Regions from separate parts of the Alteromonas sp. ABD4_190 genome, predicted to be linked through region 2. Evidence: riboswitches for the same ligand, from Rfam matches in the RefSeq annotation. Region 2 holds a riboswitch; the other holds the start of a gene.
What was found. Region 2 has a riboswitch for thiamine pyrophosphate ahead of ACXAFM_RS14665 (TonB-dependent receptor). Riboswitches for the same ligand answer to the same signal wherever they lie in the genome.

Region 1 (11,260 bases), 1.4 Mb from region 2:
TATTCGTTATAAAGACAGCGAAGGCCGCTATGTAGAATCTACGTTTGAACCCATTCCTAGCACACTAAAAGATATGGAAGAGGGCAGTCATTTCCCAGTACCTAATGTGAGTGTGCCCAGCGATTTTAAAGCGCGTATTTTAGCAGGTAAGGGCGTAGACAGATTGCTTCAGTTTTTACTGGGCAAAGGAGAACAACAATGAGCGATAAACCTTATACATTTGATGAAAGCCCAGAGCCGTCTAGCTCGTCCGATATTAGTAATTCGCCCAGTTCGCCCATTTCTAGAAGCGACGCGCCTTATGGCGAGAATAGTGACCAGCAAGGTAATGCAGATAGGCAATTTCAAACTGCCTCTCAGGGCGAACAAAATAGTAGTGCGGTAAACAAACCGCAGTATAAAACCAAGGTTAAAACACAAACCTTAGATATTGCGCAGCCTGAAACCAAGCTTCCGCAGCAGGTTGGTGAAGATGTGTGGGAAGTTGAAGCTAAGAAAGACGGTTTTTCGTTAGGTGCCGCAACCCTAGGATTTGGTGTTGTGTCGCTAATTGGCTTTTTTGTATTTGAAGCTTATACCACCCTTGCTGCGAACCTTTCTGAGCATCCCATTGGTACAGGCGTTTTAGGTGCGCTTCTGGTGGCCTTTGTAAGCTGCTTTAGTTTTTTAAGCTTTAAAGAGTGGCGCGGCTATAAGCAAGTAAATACAGCGATGGAAGATGCTGGTGTTATCCGGGAATTACTGGCTAATAAAGGAAGTGAAACATCGCCGCAACAAATAGACCGCGTGTTAAGTCAGCACGGCAAACGCTTTTCTAGAGGGTCTTACGCGGCCCATTGCTTCGACCGCTATAAGCAGCAGCTGCAAGATGACATGACGGGCCCAGAACGATTAGGCCTGTACGAAGATACGGTGCTAAAACCCGTCCAAGAAAAAGCGCATAAGGTGTTAAATAAAGAGTCGGTGACCGCCGGAAGCCTGGCATTTATCAGCCCGAATAACCTTATCCAAACCTTTGCCGTGGTTTGGATTAGCTTTCGCACTATTCGTCGTATGGCGCGAGTATACGGGTTAAGGCCGAGCACAGCGGGTAACTGGAAATTATTAAAAGTACTGGCACAAAATATTGCTGCGCAGGGCGTATTCGACCTAGCCACCGACGAAGTAGCCAATCAAATTGGCGGCAGTTTGTCGGCCAAGTTTATGGAAAACTCGGCTGAAGCCATTGCCGCTGGCGCGCTTAACGCCCGTTTAGGGCGTGCGTTAATCAAGTTGCTTAAATAGCACGACTTTCTTATTTGTTAGGCCGCGCTATGGACGTTGTGCATCCTAACTGCCAATGGTGCATTACGTAATTTAGCGCGAGATCTACTCGCTGTCGTAACAGCGTTATAGCGCCTTTTTGGTGGGCATAACCACGTTAGCAAAGATAAGCCCAGCCACTAGCGACATAAAGATCAGAAACACTTCTTGGCCCAAATGGTCGGCTTTTACAAAGTCTTGGCCGGTCATAAACGAGTTCAAGCCAATATAAGTTTTAGAACCCGGCACCAGAACAATAAGCCCGTGCATTGCAACAATGGTGGCGGGCTGATCGGCAATGCGGGTGAACGCATTAGCAAAAATGCCTAGCGCAAATGCGCCTACGAATGCACCAAGCCCCGGGCTCATGTAATCAGAGCTCCACGCGGTAGCGCTATAAGCAATAAACGCAGCTGCCAGTGCCCAAGGTATGTGCTTAATACGGGTTCTAAATATGGCTACTAGCGCAATACACAGTAAGAACACGGCAAGCCAGGTTGCCCAGTAAGGCAGCGATTCTGCAGGGGTATACACGTTTTCACCAAACACGCTAAAACCTACCGAAACACCTAAGAATGCACCGAAATACAGTTTAAATAGTTGCATAATGGCGTCCATAGTACGAGCCGTGCCCGACACCATATTGCGAGATGAAAGCTCTGCAAGGCCCATCGTCAGCGCAAGCCCAGGCACAAATACAATCACTGATGAAAGCACAACCAAGGGAATGTTAATTCCTGGGTCCACGTACTGGCTGATGGCACAGGTTAAAATGCCACCTACAAATGCGGTAACAGGCTCTAGCATTAGGTTTACGCGCTTCGAGCGCTCTGCCCATAACGTCCACAAATAGGCCACAATTCCCAGCGCAGCAGACCAACCTATTTCGCTCCAGCTTGCACCCATTAGCATAGCGAATGCACCGGTGGCCATGGCAAATGCCGTACCGGTAGATAATTTACCGTAGGGGCTGCCCATGGCATCTATTTCATTTAAGCGCTTATCGGCTTCAGCTAGCGAAAGGTTTCCCGATAGTAGCTCGCTGGCTAATTCGTCGGTGAGCGACAGCGCGTTCATATCTAAATCGCCTGGCTGTAATCGCGCCGAGTGGTTGTATTCGTCTTCGTGACGGTCACTCCAGATAACGAAAGTTAGCGATGTAGGGGTAGAAATAAATGACGCGTGCACGCCTAAATACTGAGCGACTTCACCAAGATAAGCTTCCAGACGGAACGCAGGAGTACCATACTTGTGCAGCATTTTGCCAAGTTTTACTATAAATCTACGAATTTGAATAAATTCAACGGTATCCAACGCACTGCCCTTAAGTTTTGATAACTTTAATATGAAATAAATAAGACAAAAAAGCCAGACACATAGGTAAAGTGTCTGGCTAAAATTTGGGCGGATTCTACGGAGGGTTTTACTTGAAAGCAAAAGAAATTTTTTATTTGTTTTGCCTTAAAAAAACTAATGTTTGACGGGGTGTAAATCAGCGCTCTAATCACGCATTGACCATTAGTAGGCACCCAGTATGGTAAGCCTAAACGCGTACTTCAAATGACATCCAATCCTTCCAAACAGGCTCTAGTCCTTTCCTAGCAATTGCGTTTACCACTTCTGACACCGAGCGACTATCATCAATATCAAACTGGTTTAAAGCCTGTGAGGGTTCGCTGTAACCGCCAGGCTGAGTTTGTGACGCAGCACTCATCGATGTGATACCAAGCGGCATTACGCCGTCTCTAAATACTGCCGACTCGCGGGTAGACAGGGATAATTCCGCTTGCGGGTTAAACAAGCGGTGGGCGCAAATTAACTGCAGCAGCTCTCGTTCGTTAGGTAGTTTGTTATTGGTAAGAGCGTTGCCGCCACTGCTATTACCTTCACAGCTTCTAAGGCGCGGAAAAGCAATAGATACACGACTTTGCCAATAGTGCTGCTGTATTAATTTGCCGTGAAGGGCGGTCATGGCACTATCAACTCTCCAGTCACCTAAACCAAGTAACGCACCTATGCCTATTTTATCGATACCTGCTTTCCCAATACGGTCGCTGGCTTCTAATCGCCATAAGAAATCCTGCTTTTTACCTCGGGTATGGTAGCTGGCGTAGTACTGGGGCGAATAGGTTTCTTGATATACCAGCACCGCATCTAACCCCAGATGCTTTAACGTTTGGTATTGTTCCCATTTTAGCGGCTGTACCTCCATCATAAGGTAGCTTACCTTGTTGCGAATTGCGCTAAGGGTTTGCTCAAAATAGTCCATGCCCACCTTTGTCTCGTGTTCGCCAGTTACCAGCAATACCTGAGAAAAGCCCATATCTTTAATAGCTTCAATCTCGGTAAGCACTTCACTTATAGATAAGGTTTTGCGCTTGATTTTGTTGCTCATGGTAAAGCCGCAATAGGTACATTCGTTGGCACATAGGTTCGACAGGTACAAAGGCACGAATAGCTGCATGGTATTGCCAAAGCGATGACGGGTTAGCGCCTGCGCGCGACTTGCCATGGCTTCCAGATAATGTGAGCCGGCAGGTGAGATCAGCGCCATAAAGTCATCGAGTGTAAGTGTATTGGCGTTTAACGCTCGCTCTACGTCACTCGCGGTTTTACTGTTAATTGACATAGCTAGATGAGATAAGTCTTGCTGCATTAGTGCTTGAGCTACCTTCATACCGCTGGCTCCAAAAACGCAGTAAGTGGGCTAGAGGCCTGCGCAAAATTGCTTGTGGTCCCTAGTCCTGCTTCAAACGCTTTTCGGCCTGTTCCTACAGCGCTTGCAAAGGCCTCTGCCATGGCAACAGGGTTTTGAGCAGTGGCAATAGCCGTATTTACTAATACTGCGTCTACGCCCATTTCCATGGCCGCCATGGCTTCACTGGGCTTGCCAATACCTGCATCTACAATGACCGGAATAGAGGCTTGTTCAACAATAATTTGCAAAAAAGGCTTAGTTTGTAAGCCTTGGTTGCTACCAATGGGGGCGCCTAACGGCATAACAGCAGCGCAGCCGACTTCTTCTAGGCGTTTACACAAAACGGGGTCTGCCCCGCAGTAAGGCAGTACATGAAACCCTTTTTTCACCAAAGCTTCGGCGGCCTGAAGAGTTTCGATTGGGTCGGGCAGCAAGTAGCGTTGGTCGGGGTGAATTTCCAACTTTATCCATGGGCTACCTAGCGCTTCATAAGAAAGTTCTGCGGCAAATATGGCTTCTTGGGCATTTTTAGCCCCTGATGTGTTGGGTAGCAGTGTAACCCCTAACTCTCGAAGCGCCGTTAGCGTTTCGTCTTGCTTGCTATTAGTCGACACGCGCTTCATTGCCAGGGTAACAATGTTACTTTGTGTAGCGGCCACTGCGTCTTTCATAGTGGCGGCGTTGCTGAACTTTCCTGTACCGGTTAAAAGACGTGATGAAAATGTGTGGTTTGCAAGCGTTAGCATATTAGCCTCCTGCAACTAGGGTGAAGATATCAACGGTGTCGTTATCTTTAAGATAAGTGGTCGGCCATTCTTTTTTACTTACTATGGCAGCATTTCTAGCAATGGCGGTACCGTCGTCATTGAGTTGTTTCAGGGCGACTAACTCGCTAAGTGAAATGGGTGAAATAACGTTCATAGGTTGATTGTTTACGTTCACTTTAATTTGCGTCATTACACACCTCGCAAGTAGAAGAGGGGGGTAATGCAAAGCTTTGAAGCGAACCAAGGCCTGCATTTCCAGTTAGGTAGTGGCCCCACTTGATGTCGGCTTGAAATCCTTTTGCTAAAAACAACAAAGCCTGTGTTGCCTGATGACAAGCAGCCATACCAACAACAGGGCCAAGTACGCCTTTACTTACGCAGTCTTCACGTACGGAAACCTTGTCCACTAGGCACTCGTAACAACCACAGGAGGTAGAGTTTTGTGGCAAATTCAGTGCTTGCCATGTAAGACCGCTAGCGGCTGCAATAAAAAGCGGAATAGAGGCGCGATAGGTTGCCGCATTAATCTGTCGTCTTACCGTTATGTTGTCGGTGCAATCCAATACACAAGTGGCTGACGAAATTAAAGTTGGTAAGTTATTACTATCAGCAAAAAGGCTTTTAAATTGTATGTTCAGATGAGAGTTAACTTTGCGAAGCTCGTTATACAGTGACTTGGCTTTAAGCTCGCCTAGGTGCATTTCGTTGTAGCTAACCTGGCGCTGCAAGTTACTGATATCGACAGTGTCTCCATCTATCAAAGTAATATTGCCAACACCAGCGCCAGCTAGATAGCGGGCGGTTAAGCTTCCTAGACCGCCCAGCCCAATAACAACGGCGTGTGCGTTTACTAAATTAAGCTGGCCGTCGTGGTCGATACAGTCGAGCAAGAGTTGCCTGCTGTAGCGGCGTATGTCTTGATGTTCAATCTGGGCGCTAGCGAAGCCATTGGTGGGAGTAACTGTGCCACTGGCGTTATTGAATGAACCGTTACCAGTATTAAGTGAGCCATAAGCGTTATTGACTGGGCCAGTTGCGGTACGATGTGCTGATTGACTATGCAAAACCTGCCTCCTGAGCCAATGCTTGATAAGCTTTCAGCGGATGCTCCGCATGTGTAATGGCACTGACCACGGCAATACCGTCAACGCCAGTTTTAGCCACGTCTCTAATGCGCGATAAGTTAATACCGCCAATGGCAACGGTGGGTATGCCTTCACACAGCTTCACATATTTTGCCAAGCGCTCTACACCTTGGGGTTTAGAGGGCATGTCTTTGGTATTGGTTGGAAATATATGACCAAGGGCAATGTAAGACGGGTTTAAAGCGCGAACCCGCTGAATTTCGGCGAATCCATGAGTTGAAATGCCCAGCCTCAGCCCGGCGCTTCGAATAGCGTTTAAATCTGCAGTGTCTAGATCTTCTTGACCTAGATGTACGCCATAAGCCCCTAACTCTATGGCTAGCTCCCAGTAGTCGTTAATAAATAACTGACAATTGGTGTGTTCCACTAACTCAATGGCCTCTTTTATCTGTTGGCGAATGTCTTGTTGTGAGCCTTTCTTTACCCTCAGTTGAATGATTTTTACGCCCGTTGGCCAAAGCCGAGCTATCCACTGAGCGCTGTCTACTATCGGGTAAATACCCAACTTGTTATGAGTGAGTGTAGGGAAGGAAGCATTGTCAGCTATTGTCGTTTCTAATCCCTTTTCGTTGTGTGGTGTGTTACCAATACCCGCTGCATTTCTATTAGAAGCAGTGTCACGACAATGAAAAGTGACCTGCGGAAAACTAGCCGCCTGCGCGGGAAAACCATTAGCCCTTGCGAAGTAAGCAGGTAGGCTAGAAGCTTCGTATTGATTTGAAATAGGCGTGATGGGGTGATTACTATCAGGTTCGCCAAGCGTGTTACGTCTCACTTCGCTCACATAAGCGTTCGCCAAGGTTAGCGCGTCTTCAATGCAATAGTCGTGAACGATGAATGCCGCAATGGCACTTGCAAGCATGCACCCCGTACCACGAAGATTACCTTTGCTGTTTTTTGGTTGCCTAAAATAAAGCGTGTGTGATGCGCACACAAAGGTGTCGCATATAGGGTCCTGCCATTGTGCATGACCGCCCTTTACATAAACGCTTTGTGCGCCTTTTCCAACAAGTCGATTTACTGCAGTTTGCAGGCTTTTGTCATCGTTAACAGGAAGGTGAGAAAGTGTCGCGAGTTCATCAATGTTTGGCGTTACCAAATCGACCGTGGTTAACAGTTCGTCGATCACGCTTTCACTTAAGTCGCTTAATACCCCCCCAGATGAAGAACACAGCACAGGGTCCCATATTACAAAGGGCCGAGGCGCTATTAACGACTGGAGACGTGCGCAAAGTAAAAGCGCTTGTTCATCGTTTGCGATAGCGCCTATTTTAATGGCGCGTGGTGGAGTATCTTCGTAAAGCACTTGCCACTGCTGGTTTAACGCAGATGCACTCATACTTTCTTTATTAAGCAGATGCTGGTTTGATTGCACAGTAAGTTGTGTAGTGAGCACGCAGGCATGGGCACTTAAATCGGCAAGCGTGATGGCGTCGCGGGTTATACCCGCGCCACCGCTTGAATCAACGCCGCCTATACACCATACCACCGGCAGCCTTGCGCTAGGTGGCTCTAGTATGGGTGTGGTTAGGTGGCTGTTTGTCATGGCAGCTCTACCTTGCTATCTGCAGTGTGATAAAGCTCAGCGCCCGATTGATTAAACGCATCAGCCATGTCTTTCATGCCTTTTTCTTTCTCAAGCTCTTGGGTTTCTGCTTGTTTAGCGACGTCACGTACTTCCTGAGAAATTTTCATGCTGCAGAATTTTGGGCCGCACATAGAGCAAAAGTGCGCAACTTTACCAGAGGCCTGCGGCAAGGTTTCATCGTGATAGGCACGGGCAGTGTGAGGGTCAAGTGCTAAGTTGAACTGGTCTTCCCATCTGAATTCAAAGCGCGCTTTCGACATAGCGTTGTCACGAATTTGTGCGCCGGGGTGTCCTTTGGCTAAATCGGCAGCGTGGGCCGCTATTTTGTAGGTAATAAGCCCTTGCTTTACGTCTTCTTTGTTAGGTAAACCCAAATGCTCTTTAGGCGTTACGTAGCAAAGCATCGCGCAGCCGTACCAACCAATCATGGCGGCGCCAATACCTGAGGTGAAGTGATCGTAGCCAGGTGCAATGTCTGTGGTAAGCGGGCCAAGGGTATAAAACGGTGCTTCGTGACAGTGCTTAAGCTGCTCTTCCATGTTCTCTTTAATCATGTGCATTGGCACATGACCAGGGCCTTCAATCATTACCTGAACATCGTATTCCCATGCAATTTTAGTTAGCTCACCAAGAGTACGTAATTCAGAGAACTGCGCATCATCGTTAGCGTCGGCCACGCTACCTGGGCGCAAGCCATCACCTAGCGACAGCGCCACGTCGTACTTAGCACAAATCTCACAGATATCACGAAAGTGTTCATACAAGAAACTTTGCTGGTGGTGGCTTAAACACCACTTCGCCATGATTGAACCGCCGCGAGATACAATGCCAGTAACCCGCTTTGCGGTAAGGTGAACGTATTCAAGCAGCACGCCGGCGTGAATGGTGAAGTAGTCTACCCCTTGCTCGGCCTGCTCAATTAGGGTGTCTTTAAACATCTCCCAGGTTAAGTCTTCGGATACGCCATTCACTTTTTCCAGCGCTTGGTAGATAGGTACGGTGCCAAGAGGTACCGGGCTATTACGCAGCAGCCACTCGCGGGTTTCGTGAATATTTCTGCCGGTAGACAAGTCCATGATGGTATCGGCCCCCCAGCGCGTTGACCACACCAGCTTTTCTACCTCTTCCTCAATAGACGACGTCACAGCCGAATTACCAATATTCGCGTTAATCTTTACTAGAAAGTTACGCCCGATAATCATTGGCTCTAACTCGGGGTGATTGATGTTACATGGAATAATGGCGCGGCCTGCTGCCACTTCCTGGCGTACAAATTCTGGCGTGATGGTATCGGGCAAATTCGCGCCAAAGTGCTCGCCTTTATGCTGTTGCGTAAGTTCGGCATCTTTAATGGCTTGGCGGCCCATGTTTTCACGAATGGCAATGTATTCCATTTCAGGGGTAACAATGCCTTGTCTTGCGTAGTGAAGCTGAGTGACGTTCTTGCCCGCTTTCGCTTTTAGAGGTTTGCGGCTGCGGATAAAGCGAAAATCTTCAGTAAAAATATCGTTTTCACGCTCTTTCGCAAAATTTGATGAAACACCCTCTAACTCAAAAGTATCGCTGCGCTCTTCAATCCACTTTTGACGAAGTGGACTTAAGCCTTTGTGAACATCTATGTTCTCTTGTGGGTCGCCGTAGGGACCCGAGGTGTCATACACCGGAATAGGTGGGTTCGGCTCTAAGATAGGGTTTTCTTCGGTGCCACCGATTAGGCTATCGTGCTGGTGGATAAGGCGCATGGCCACGCGGATATCGTTGCGGCTACCACTCTCGTAGTGGCGCGTTGAATTGGGGTAAGCTTCGCCCGCTAGTTCATTTATGAATTGTTGAGCTTGTTGGCGTTGTTCGCGTCTGTTCGACATAGCATTTGACCTTGTAAATTTAGGTTCTAAAAATGCTTGTCAGGAGTGAAGGAGAATACAGTATGTAAGAGCGGATAGGCGTTAGCCTATTACTATAGCGAAGTAGATTATAAAGGTGCTGGGTTTGAACCCGCTTAACTTCATGGAAGTTTGCTTTACAAGAACTTTAGCAATGCACTTTGAATTATAAACGGCATCATTGAAATTTGATGCTCTATCTCAAAGTGAATGCTTGGTGTCTGTTATAAGAGCAACAAACCACTAAGTAATCTAACCTTGCTTCACAATGCCAAACTGTTGCTTAACATCGTACACATTGTATTTTCTTGTTCCCTTCGCAGGTACTAGCCTGATCAGGTTCTACGGATCCCACTTTCGCGGTCTCAGCTTACTGGGTTACCAGTGAAGCACTCCGACAAGTTGTTTAAGTCAATTCGGGTTGTTGTTGAAACAACCCGAATTGAGAATTCCTTGTTACTATATCTTCAACTTTAGTTGAAATACAAGTACTACCAGAAAGCTAAACGAATATTCATTTAGCTAGCTAGTTGCTGTCCTTCCTTATAAAGCTGAAGGGCAGTGGCTGTGTCATGCTTGCGCTCACTAATGGCAGATAGCAGCAATAAGTCTTCTTTGCGCGACTCCATTTTGGTAGCTTTTAGCAAGGCTTTTTCAGCTAATACATCATCGCCCGAGTTGAACGCCACTTGGCCTAGTGTGGAATAAAGCTCAACGTTTTCTTCGTCCTGCTTTATCCAGCTTTCAAGTAAACGTAGTGATGGCGATGCATCAGGAATATTAAGCTGCGTGAGCAGCGGGAATAGGGCGCTATTCGGGCCACGTTTTTGCCATTCAACTAGTAAATTTTGTGCGTCGGCATGCATGCCTTGGTCAAGCAATTGCTGAATATAAGCGGCGCGATAAGCGTCATCGTGACGTAGTTTGCGAGGCAGGGTGTCCCAGTATGATTTAAGCTCAACGGCACCTTGCTTACTGGCAATTTCTGCAAACTTACCTTTAGCAATACGCTGGCTCCACGTGGTGTAATCAGCTTTTGGCAAGGCTTTACGCCAGCTTGATAAATTCTCTTGAAGCACCTGCCACTTACCTAGCTTGGCAAGAATTTGCGCTTTTAACTGCACAACCTGCTTGTTGTCACGATCTTGCTCGTCTAGTTCGTTAAGTTTTTCTAGTGCTGCATCAAACTTTTCTTCAGCGACATCAATACGTGCGTGCATGACGGTTGCGGCTACTTTCGCTTTCGGAAAGTCGGTGGCCTGAAGCAGAAAATACCGGGCTTTGGCTAGATCGTCGTTGGCAAAGGCAATTTGTGCCGAGGCCAAATAGTTTACGCCTTCAAAATCACCATTGGTGGTTTTGCCTAATGCTTTTTGCGCCGAATCAAAATCACCAGCGGCCATGGCGTGCAAGCCATCGTAAAATGCGCGCTTGCGTTTACGTTCACCTAAGCTACCAAACCACTTGTGGGAGCCCGTTATCAGGCTTAACGCCCACACAACAAGTCTCGATAGTACATACCAAGCAATAACGGCACCAATGACCAAAATACAAAAACTGATCACTGTCATTTCAATGGCTGTACTGCCAAGAGAAATAAGCACGTAACCTTTATCGCCAAGTAGCATTGGTCCAACAATGAGTGCAACAACGAATGCGGCTAATACCGCAAGGGCAATAGCTAACCATTTCATAGTGCGCTTGCTCCTTGTCCGAACACTTGCTTAACGCGGTTGTCCAATAAACGCTCTAGCGGTTTTTGTGACGCTAGCTCTGTTGGAATAGGGCGCGATATATCGGTGGCAATCAGGTTTTGTAATGCGTCGACAAAGCCAGTTACTTGGCTTTTTTCAGTATCGTATTTTTCAATAAGCAGC
Region 2 (11,260 bases):
GTTACGTATACTTGTATCTATTGTATTAGGTGCTGCGGTTGCATTTGCCCTTTTCGTTCTAATGGCCAAGTTGATTGAAAATTCATCTAGACCAGCAGACGAAGTACCGCCTGCACCGGTTATCGATATTGTAATGCAGGAACCAGACGACCAGACGCAAACGCGTACTCGTGTTCCACCACCACCGCCGCCACCGCCTCCACAGCCTCCTAAAATGGAGCAAGTAGAGCCGGAAACAGCGGAACCTGATGCAGATGGCTTTAGCTTAGCTATTCCAGCTATCGACACAGGTGGTGTTGGTGTAAACATCGGTGGTGTTGGTGCAATGCAACGTGACGGTGAAGCTACACCTATCGTTCGTATCGACCCGAAATATCCACCTGATGCAGCCCGCGATGGCCGTGAAGGTTGGGTAAGACTGTCTTTCACTATCAACGAAGTTGGTGGTGTTGAAGATATCGAAGTTATCGAAGCTGAACCTAAGCGCGTATTCGACCGTGAAGCACGTCGTGCTCTACGTAAGTGGAAATACAAGCCTAAGATCGTTGATGGCAAGCCGGTTAAACAACCTGGCATGTTCGTACAGCTAGACTTTAAACTGGAGCAATGATCATGATGAAACGTACATTCAAAATGTCAGCCGTTGCTTTAGTGCTAGGCGCAGGTGCGGTGCTTTCAGCACCCGCTGCTCTAGCGCAGTCATCACCTGTTGTTTGTCCTGGATATGAGAAAGGAAAAACAACGCTTGTAGGTGAGCGTACCGGTAAAAAAGTTCAGAAAGCTTTTGAGTTTTATAACGAAGACCAAGTCAATGAAGCATTGAACGTACTTTACGAAATCGACCCTTCAGACGATTTTGATAAAGCTTATGTTAAGCGTTTTATTGGTAACTTACTTGCTGCGCAAGAAGGACAAGGTGGTAAAGCGTTAGGGTATTTGGTTGAGTCCGTTGAACCAAAAGTACTTAACGACCTTGAGCACTCTCAAACACTTAAGTTATTAGGTGACTTGAGCATGCAGGAAGAGAAGTACACTGATGCCATTAAATGGTATAACAAGTGGATGGACTTCACGTGTAAGGAAGACGCTGACGTTTATACGCGTTTGGCACAGGCTTACTTCGAATCTAAGCAACTAGCTAAGATGGTAGAGCCAGCAGATAAAGCAATTGCTTTGTATGAAGAGCCAAATAAAAACCCGTATGTACTTAAGCTAACGTCTTACTACGAGCGTAAGATGTACCCTGAGACTGTTGCTGTGGCGGAAGATCTTGTTAGAACTTTCCCTCAGGAAAAGACTTGGTGGTCGCGTCTAGGCTTTTTCTACATCTTGGTTGAAGACTATAAGAAAGGTCTTTCAACGCTAGAGCTTGCTTACATGCAAGGTTATCTAGAAAAAGAGTCAGAAATCAAAACGCTTGCTCAGCTTTATCAAAGCAACGGTATGCCTTACAAGGCGGCTAAGTTGCTTGAAAAGCACTCAAAAGAAGGTTTGCTTAAAAACGATGCGGATATGTTAGCTAACATTGCTAATGCATATCATCAGGCCAAGAACTTCAAAACAGCGGCAAACTTGTATGCACAAGCTGCAGCTAAAAGTTCAGATCCTGAGCATTATCGTAAGCAAGGTACGCTTTTACTTGTAGCGGAAGACTACAAAGGCGCTATTAAGGCACTAGAAAATGCTCTAGAGCGTGGCGCAGAAAGCCCAGCAAAGATTCACTTCACACTTATGGAAGCGAATTTCTATGCGGGGAACTTCAAGTCTGCATACAAGCACGTGCAAGAAGCTAAGAAAGATCGCTCACTACGCCGTAACGCGGCTGCGTGGGAACCTTACATCAAGGAAAAAGCTAAAAACCGTGGTATTAACATTTGATATTCGGTTTTAGCTCAAAAGCCTCCTTCGGGAGGCTTTTTTTTGTCTTTAGCTAAGGTTTGTTTGCTCCAAAGGTGAAGCAATAAAAATATAAATTCGTTTTCCAACGAACAGTAGAAGCATTCAAATCTTTTTGAATAGCGTTATTTAAATTAATTTATTGAATCGAAAGCGGGTTGGACAGTGGTTCTAATTAAGGATGTGACTTCTTTCAATCCATTTACTTTTATATCGTGATCTTTTAATAACGCCTTAATACACGCTATTTCTCTATCAGAACTTGTAAAAAGCGCTTTCAAGTAATCCTGTGAGTCTATAATGTTTACTAACTGATTGAGTACAGTAAGCGATTCTTCGTGCTCTAAAGCCAAGTCACTGTATTTCTGTCCTCCGCTTTTTTGACGCGACTTATGGTCATTCTTGTTGCTCATCGGTTCTATTTCGCAAGCTAACTTTTTTAAGATGGGCCACACATCGTCTAGTGGGCGTGTTCCTAGAGTAAAGTGAATAAGCTTGTTTACATAGGTTGAAAGAACAGAGTGGGGAAGTTCATCTAGCTTAGCGGCACTGTTGAGGCTAGTTTTCAATGCGATAAGCCTCGTAACCATAGCTTTTGCACTAGAGGTTTTCGGTAAGATAGCTAAAGCACTGGTTTCTCCACTGGCTTTGTTTGGTTTTCTACCATAATCAACAATTTGAAAACCCTGGTTAGACCAAAACTTTTCGAGTTTAGCTGTTGTCCCGTACGACGTGCACAAAGCATCAATGGCTTTATCATGAGTTATTTCAATCAATTTTTGAACAAGGTAGCTACCAATCCCTCTGGCTTGGAGCCTCGGCTGTACTGCTATACGGTTAATTCTCCAGTAATTAAACGTTGCGGCTTCAGGGTCTGCCGACAGTAATGTTAACCGCTGTGCACCTAGGTGACCCTGTGGACGGCGACGCCCCGATGCAATCTCACAAGATAAAGCGCCCAAGCTGTTGCCTCCTTCAATATTGATTATTGCCGCAGCAAGCACCAACCTTTCTGTTTTAAGTGTGGCAACAAGTACGTCTGGGCTGTCTAATAAACGCATGAAGTCGTCAGGCGTTGTTTGGTAATGTGCAAGCGCAAGAAGTGACATCACTTGTTGAAGCATGTGTTCAGCCATATTTTCAAATGAACAAATATTGAAACTACAGACCTTCATCAACAACTCACTGTCTTCTTGTTCTAAAAGTGCGATGTTATTTTTAGCTCGGTTTTCAGAGGCGAAGAGGCACGGGGTATCTTTCTTGGAATATTCTTCAAACAAACAGGTGTGATTTAAGAACCTCTCAACAGGATCGTTATCAAACCAACGCAGCGGCGTTGACAAACTTAGGTGCTCAACAGTGTTAGGTAAGTTAGGAATGAGTTTGTGAATGAAACCATTTCCTGAGCCTTCGTAACCTTGAAGCGTAGTACTTAATACCCACTGTGGATTATGGGCCAACATACGTGCTAAAACAGGCAATGGTAAGGACGCTGCCTCATCAATCACAACAAGATCGAAAGGGGCATTCTTACTGCAACCATTGTTATTGCAATAAGAAGAGGAAGAAGGACTGCTGCTATAAAGAAGCTCACTGTCTGGGGGGACCCATTTAACCGAACCTAGAGGTGTTATTTTGTGATCAATTGGCGTTGGTTCTTTTTCATCAGAGAAGCCATAAGATGACAAAAGCGGGGGGGATATCGAATCCTTGTGATTATTGACACGCGACATTAGGTTAGCAACGTTACTCACTTGCTCGCTAGTAAGCAGCACGTTTTTTCCTTCGCTGATCAAGCGATCGATGAATATACCTAATAGAGAGGATTTGCCCCGTCCCCTTGGAGCAGTGACGAGAGCATTTAATTGGTTTACTGAGAATGCCTGATACAGACTTTCATAGGCATCTTGTTGTTCTTGCGTTTTAAACCGCGCACTTTTAAAAGCGTGTTGCTTAGGTGTTTGCCCTACGCGATACCTTTCTACATCAGGCAGAATTGTTTCAGTTTCTGTATGAAAGGCTACATACTCGTTATTCCGAAGGCGTTCAATAAAGCGGGCGAGGTAACGGCTGCGAGCAAGCGTAAAACCTTCTGAAATAAACGGCACAGAAACATTTTCAACCCACTCACTGAAATCTGGGCACACAAGTACTAAACAGCCTTGGCGTTTAACAGTACCTGCTACAGCCATCATATCTCCTGGCTTGAAAGTATCGCGGCAGTCCAAGATAGCCGTGTCGTATTCGCAACCTAGTACCTGTTTGCGCTTTTTTCCTTTCAGCGTGTTACCAGTAAAACTTGCAATGCTCATCGATGAAACGTCATCCGCGAGCGAGTGTATGCAGCAAAGTGCGGCATTACAGAAAGCATTTCCGCCAGAGACAATAAGTATTTTTCGGTGAAGCGGGGGAGTGACGTTTGAGCCATCTTCACAATAAGGGGCTAATAGCCATTCACGTAATTGAGTTAGCGCCATGAATCAGTTTTTTCGGTATAATCTAACGCTATAGTAGCGATTTATTATGAGGAATTCGAATGCGCTTTCTTTCTCGGCGTCTAGTTATGCCAAACGATCTTAATTACGCCAATTCGTTGTTCGGTGGCCGCGCGTTAGAATGGATAGACGAAGAAGCTGCAATTTGGGCTATTTGTCAATTAGAAACCAATTGCTTAGTTACCAAGCATATCGGTGAAATTAGCTTTGAATCACCTGCTATGCAGGGAGATATCGTTGAGTTTGGTTTAGAAACTAAAGCTGTGGGCCGTACGTCTATTACCGTAAGCTGCTTGGTACGCAACAAAGCAACCAAGAAAACCATCTGTTTTGCAGACGATATCGTTTTCGTAAAGGTTGACCCTGATACCCGTCAACCAACGGCACACGGCAAAACGTTGGAAGGTTTAAAAGCACAAACTGACGATGAAGTACGTCGCCTAAATATGAATATTGACGCTGAATAGCCCTAAGCTTTCAACGCCTTATATCATATATAAAACCTTACGTTAGCTTAACGTCTTATCTGCTTGACGGCGTGTATCGAACTGGTAGACTCCGTCGCAGAAGTTGAGTTTGCTAGTTTTAGCTACGCAACACTATACCAAGGGGTGTCCGTTTTCGGTCTGAGATCCACATTCGTGGGAACCCTTAAACCTGATCCGGATAATACCGGCGTAGGGATGGTTCACAATATAGCCTTATCACCTGCCGTTAGACCCGGATCTTTTTTCTTAAATAAGAATAAGAGATCCCATGTATAAAACACTTTTCACTCTTTCACTACTTGCGTGTTCTGTTGCATCTTATGCACAAGAAAGCAAAGAAAACAGCATTTCAAATAGCACGCCAACTGATATTGAACGCGTCGTTGTAACAGGTGATTTTCGTCAAACCACACTCGACCAGCTAAGTGCTAGTGCGACTATTTTAGACCAAGCACGTCTTAGCAATAGGCAGCCTAGCCATATTGACAGCGTGTTAAACAGTATTCCAAATGTGAACTTCGCTGCAGGCGCATCTCGTGGCCGCTTCATACAAATACGTGGTATTGGCGAGCGTAGCCAGTTTGCCGAGCCTATTAATCCTTCTGTGAGCTTTATCGTCGATGAATTCGATTTTTCTGGTCTTGCCGCAGCGGGCCTTATTTTTGATACCAAACAACTAGAAGTTTATCGCGGGCCTCAAGCTACGCTCTATGGTACGGGTGCACTGGCTGGAGCGGTAAAGCTTACCAGTAACAATGTAGGAAGCGACGCGCCAGATTACGTTGAGGCCCGCATTGGCAATAAAGATAGTTACCGTATTGAAGGTGCCACTGGCGACGATATTAATTCTGATTGGGGATATCGCGTTGCGCTGGTGCATGACCGTAGTGATGGTTTTGTCGAAAATACGTTTTTAGATAGAAGCGACACTAATAATATTGATGAAACTGCATTGCGCTTCGCTGTAGAGGGCAGTGTAGACGAAAGAACCACGCTTGCACTTACCTATCGCTGGTATGACATTAATAACGGTTACGATGCATTCTCGCTAGACAACGACAACAAAACCCTGTCTGACGAGCCAGGCTTTGACGAGCACCAAACCCACGCTGTTAGCGCGCGCTCTACAACCAATACAGCAGCGGGCGACTTTATTCTAATTGCCACCCATGCTTCTCACAATATTGCTTATGGCTATGATGAAGACTGGACATTCACAGGGTTTCACCCGTGGGGTTATACGTCTTTTGACGCCTATTATCGCGATGTAGAAACACAGACCGGAGAGATGCGTTTCGTGTCCTCTGACAGTGCCGCACTTTTTGATGGTATGACCGACTGGACAATAGGCGTATTTTATAAAAGCACGGAAGAAAAGCTGCTACGTCAGTACACTTATTTAGATAGTGACTTTGCCAGTGAATACACGCCTACGACGACCGCTATCTATGCTCAGACTGAAAGTCGTTTGAACGAAAATTTAGTACTAGTAGCAGGGTTAAGAGTAGAAAACTACGATTTTGATTACGCTGATAACAACCAGCTTACTCGCGCGTTCGACACCACCATGGTAGGCGGGAAAATCGCGCTTCAGTATACGCAGGGCGATCACTTCTATTACGGCAGTATTTCACGCGGATATAAGGGCGCAGGCTTTAACCCCGACAGCCGCGTGAATGACAATCAGCGATTCTTCGATGAGGAATACAACTGGAACTACGAAGTAGGCGTTAAGGGCCCATTACTTACGCCTGACCTAATTGCTCGCGCTGCAATTTTCTATATGGATAGAAAAGATACCCAGGTGAGCGATTTTGACGTTATCACTCGTGATGACGGTACGGCAGGGTTCGTAGATATTATTGATAATGCTGATTTAGGAACAAACAAAGGGGCCGAACTGGAGCTTAGCTGGATTGCTAATGATGCATGGCAGCTTGATGCAAGTGTGGGTTACCTTAGCGCTACTTTTGAAGGGTATACATTAGCGGACGGCACTGAAGTCTCTGAGCAAAGACAGGCCCAATCACCTAAATGGACGGCAAACGTTTACAGTGAGTACGCACTTACAGACACCATGCTGTGGCGTATAGATGTAGATTACAAAAGCGAATACCGTTTTTCTGACGGACATAATGTAACCGCGCCAAGTACTACGCTGGTTAACTCGGAGATTGTGGTGTTACACGGTGATTGGCAGACATCACTGTGGGTACAAAATGCGTTTGATCGTGAGTATTACACTCGAGGGTTTGGTGGTTTCAGCAATGACCCTCGCGATGAATACGCCTTTGAAGAGCCATATTACCAAATAGGTAACGGACGTCAGTTTGGCGTTACTGTTAAGTACGCGTTTTAAAATAAAAGGAAACAGACATGCAAGTTATGGTTGAACTGTCGTTGTACCCTTTGGTTAACGAATATATTCCACCTATTCAAGATTTTATCGATAGGTTAAATAGCTATAGTGATATCACGGTTTCGACAAGTTCAACCAGCACGCAGGTTACAGGTGACTATGGTGTGGTTATGAAAGTACTTGGTGAAGAAATGCAAAGAACCCATGAAGAAGTAGGGCAGGCTATTTTCGTTGCTAAGTTTTTAAATTTTGATGCCATGCAATCTAGAAAATCATCTTAATGGCTAACTTCTTTTCTGAGTTCACTTCTCAAATTGCCGCTACTTCACTGTTAGAGTGGGTAGCGGTTGTCCTCGCTATTGCTTATGTGCTGTTAGCCGCAAAACAGAACAGCTGGTGTTGGCTGTGCGCCTTTGTGAGTACCGCAATTTACACCTGGCTATTTTGGCAGGTGACGTTGCCATTTCAGTCTGCGCTTAACTTCTTTTATATGATAATGGCGGGATACGGTTATTATCAGTGGTCGAAAGGGGCGGAAGACGGCGATGTTAAGCCAGTGCTTCATTGGCCGCTGTGGGCTCATTTGCTCATTGTTCCGAGTATGTTATTGCTCGCTTGGGTTCTGTCTGAGGTGGCGGGCTCACAGTTCAATAGTGAGTACCTACTATTAGATGCGAGCATTAATTTATTGAGTGTAGTCACAACATTTATGGTGGCGCATAAAATTCTGCAAAACTGGGTTTATTGGTTTTTCATCAATTTAGCGTCCGCCTATTTATACTTGCAAGTGGGTTATGCATTATCTGCTTGCCTGTTCTTAGGCTACGTAGGCTTTGCGGTATTTGGGTATTACCAGTGGCTAGTACAATATAAAAAACAAGGTGAACAGGTTGGATATCATCGCCACGCTGCAAAAGGCGCTTAATCTTAGCGACAGTGCGAAAATTTCGTCACACCCCGCTGGAGCGGTAAATCACGTTTACCGCGTTCAGGAGCTCGCAGATAGTCAGTCACCCTTGATTGCAAATAACCTTCAAAGTAGTGGGCAACCAAAGTCGGATCATAACCCTGTCGACTTAGCGGTGAAATGGATGGGCGATGATGACTTTAGTGGGGTTAATCGTGCGCACCAATTTGCTTTGCAGCAACAGCTTTATAGGTTTGGCATAGCGCCGCAACCTATATGGTTAAGCGATGATGAAACCATATGGGTTGAGCAGTGGCTAGAACACAGTGGCAATGCGACGCTTTCAGTGATTGAGCTGGCCAATACCCTCGCTCGTATTCATTCTTTGCCCATTACCGCTAGGCCATTGGATTTAGCATCAAGATGGCAGCATTATATTGATGTTGCACAGCTCGATATGAGCAGTGAGCTTTATTCAAAAGCTCAATCATTGCGGAAACAAGTAATAAAAAGTGAACAAGACGATGACGACTATGTGTTATGTCATAATGACTTGCTAACTAATCACTTATTACTGAGCGCAGATAACTCACTCAAAATTATTGATTGGGAATATGCCGCCATGGGAAACCGCTACTTCGATTTAGCAAGTTGCTGCCTTATCAATAAACTCGAAATCAATGAAAGTAGAAAGCTAGTTAAGCATTACGCCAAGCTAATGAATATCGATGAGCACGACGCGATAGCGAAATTTGATCTGCACACCGAGATTGTCGCTATCACTAATGACCTGTGGTTTGCTGCGCTTAAGGCCAATAAAGTCTAATCGTCATAAACTGCTCCGTATTTAAAAGTGACGCTGCATAGAAGTCGGTTTAAAAGCGGGCAATAAGATAAAACACAGGTGAAGGATAAAGCCTATTTGGTGTTATTCGATTGAAAAAACAGCGCATTGCGTGTTAATTAAGCATGCAGTGCATGGTAGTGATAAAAAGGCTTTACCTTTTTAATGTCATCCGTATAATGCACAGCGCGCTAGGGGTGTAGTTCGAATTGGTAGAACAGCGGTCTCCAAAACCGATGGTTGGGGGTTCGAGTCCCTCCACCCCTGCCACTTTCTCTTCTTGTGAACGTTTACGTTTAAATCCTAAATCGTTTCTTTGTTAAATTCTTCTTAAATTTTATTGGTTTCTGTTGCTAGTGCTTAATTTGCTGCAGCTGTTTTATTTCCTCTTATACCAAGGGCTAGGCGTTATAAATTCGCGAATAACCCTTATGAATTAACGCTTATGGATTAGCGCTTGAGCATTAAACAGCAGGTGCGATCCGAGCAAAAGAACGCGATAGTTATTCAACCAAGCCTGCAACTTTAGTAAACTAAACAAATACAATGAACTATTCACGTAAGGTGTTTTTGCGCAATGTCTCTTACTTCATATCAGCAGGCGGTTTTACAAGAAATGGGGATCCCGGTTTGGATCACCAAAGACGCCTACACTGAGCTAAAGCAGGAAGACCAAGCGAAACAAAACAATACCAATGCAGTACAACGCAACGTCGGCACTGATAGTAGTTCATCAGCACAATTACCCTACAGCCAAAACGCTCAAACCAATAAGCCACCTTCAACGCCAATATCTCAAGAAGAAAAGCAATCACGACTTGCTCAGTTGCGGGCAAATGTTGGCAGTAGCGCGAAAGATAAGGCTAAGCCTAAAGACGGCGGGGCAGCAAAACTTTCCACACCTGGCGCATCGCACAATGACGGGAAAGTAGGGCAAACCGAAACAGGTGCTTCACAGTCACACAACATTTCGCCGTCTTTCGACAATGCGGTTACCTCGCAAGAGTCTTCAACAAAGTCTGCTGGCGCAAAAGGGCCGGTATCGCCTGAAGGTATCCCGTTAAGTGCCGAACAGAAAGCGAAATCACAGCAATGGCTGAAGGACTTACAGCTAGCCTGTGTTCAGTTGGGTATACCGTCACAGTGGGCTAGCACCATAATGATTGGCCGTACGCTATCAGTAACCGAAACAGCCATTATATTGCCAGCCACACCACTTAAACTCACAACTGTGCAAAAACGGGAGCTGTGGGTGCAGCTTATCAGCGCAGCACGCGAATTAAACCACTCCGCTAACGGACAGTAGTCGCGTCGATGAAGTTAACAATCGTACCGCCGCAAGGCTTTAACGAGCACATTGAACTTGCGCATGCTATCCATCAAGAGGCACAAGTGTCGCCTTGGAAACTAAGTACCTTCGCGGACTGTTTCACCAAACCCTATTACGGGGTGTTTGCCTTTGAAAATGACAAGATTGTTGGCTATGCCATCATGCTTGAAGTCGTTGATGAAGCTACGCTGATGGATATCGCGGTAGACAGTGGCGCTAGAGGCAAGGGTATAGGTCGCGCTTTAGTTGATTTTGTCATTGAGACATCGGTGAATAATGCAATGCGTGAAATGTGGCTAGAAGTGCGTGAAAGTAATGATACTGCTATTGCGCTGTATGAGAGCTCCGGGTTTGAGCATATAGAAACCCGCAAAAACTATTACACCGTAAAAAGTGATAATGACGGGCATGACAAGAGTAATGGAAACAGCGCACAAAAAGAAAACGCTAAAATCATGAAGTGGACAAATCCCACCTTAGCCTAGGCATATACGTTTCGCGTATATTAAAGCATTATCCGAACTCAGCATACGCTTCCCAGCTTGTAGCAGCGCGTGTTTAAATTAGGATACGTTCCCGTCAGTAAAGGTAGAAATAGCATGGCTAAAGTGCTCAACAAGGCTTTAATCTCATCAAAACGATTTGCTATAAATGTGGTCACCTACAAAGAGGGTCATAGCGTGTTAGAACATAATGACCCTATGGGCAGCGGGCGTTACTTTAAATTTAATGTAGTACTAAAAAAGCCGAAGCGCGGCGGTCAATTTTGGGCAGAGAAAGTCATCTTTAATCTCTTTAACCGCATTTACTTTTTTCGGCCAGATAAGTACATGCACAGCGTTAGCAAAATAGAAAAAGGGGAGCGGAAGCTGCTGTCTGTTGCATTGTACCTGTAAGTCATAGTGTTTATCATTGATTAACCACCCGTATAGCAAAGTTTC

Region 1: linked by a shared signal. The riboswitch ahead of thiC (phosphomethylpyrimidine synthase ThiC) and the one ahead of ACXAFM_RS14665 (TonB-dependent receptor) in region 2 are both predicted to bind thiamine pyrophosphate.

What each region holds. Positions count from the first base shown of each region.
Region 1 is NZ_JBSWWN010000001.1:1,928,560-1,939,819, reverse strand. Features, by position in the region: gene ACXAFM_RS08550 (YcjX family protein) at 1-202, shown strand, start outside; gene ACXAFM_RS08545 (DUF697 domain-containing protein) at 199-1,284, shown strand; gene ACXAFM_RS08540 (threonine/serine exporter family protein) at 1,390-2,616, opposite strand; gene thiH (2-iminoacetate synthase ThiH) at 2,846-3,979, opposite strand; gene ACXAFM_RS08530 (thiazole synthase) at 3,976-4,746, opposite strand; gene thiS (sulfur carrier protein ThiS) at 4,748-4,957, opposite strand; gene ACXAFM_RS08520 (HesA/MoeB/ThiF family protein) at 4,944-5,696, opposite strand; gene thiE (thiamine phosphate synthase) at 5,824-7,458, opposite strand; gene thiC (phosphomethylpyrimidine synthase ThiC) at 7,455-9,365, opposite strand; TPP riboswitch at 9,679-9,790, opposite strand; gene ACXAFM_RS08505 (heme biosynthesis HemY N-terminal domain-containing protein) at 9,902-11,077, opposite strand; gene ACXAFM_RS08500 (uroporphyrinogen-III C-methyltransferase) at 11,074-11,260, opposite strand, start outside.
Region 2 is NZ_JBSWWN010000001.1:3,352,567-3,363,826, forward strand. Features, by position in the region: gene ACXAFM_RS14645 (energy transducer TonB) at 1-610, shown strand, start outside; gene ACXAFM_RS14650 (tetratricopeptide repeat protein) at 613-1,878, shown strand; gene ACXAFM_RS14655 (tRNA(Met) cytidine acetyltransferase TmcA domain-containing protein) at 2,031-4,373, opposite strand; gene ACXAFM_RS14660 (acyl-CoA thioesterase) at 4,433-4,858, shown strand; TPP riboswitch at 4,989-5,092, shown strand; gene ACXAFM_RS14665 (TonB-dependent receptor) at 5,148-7,238, shown strand; gene ACXAFM_RS14670 (hypothetical protein) at 7,256-7,519, shown strand; gene pnuC (nicotinamide riboside transporter PnuC) at 7,519-8,163, shown strand; gene ACXAFM_RS14680 (phosphotransferase) at 8,120-8,971, shown strand; tRNA gene ACXAFM_RS14685 (tRNA-Trp) at 9,183-9,259, shown strand; gene ACXAFM_RS14690 (alanine acetyltransferase) at 9,567-10,295, shown strand; gene rimI (ribosomal protein S18-alanine N-acetyltransferase) at 10,304-10,804, shown strand; gene ACXAFM_RS14700 (hypothetical protein) at 10,919-11,215, shown strand.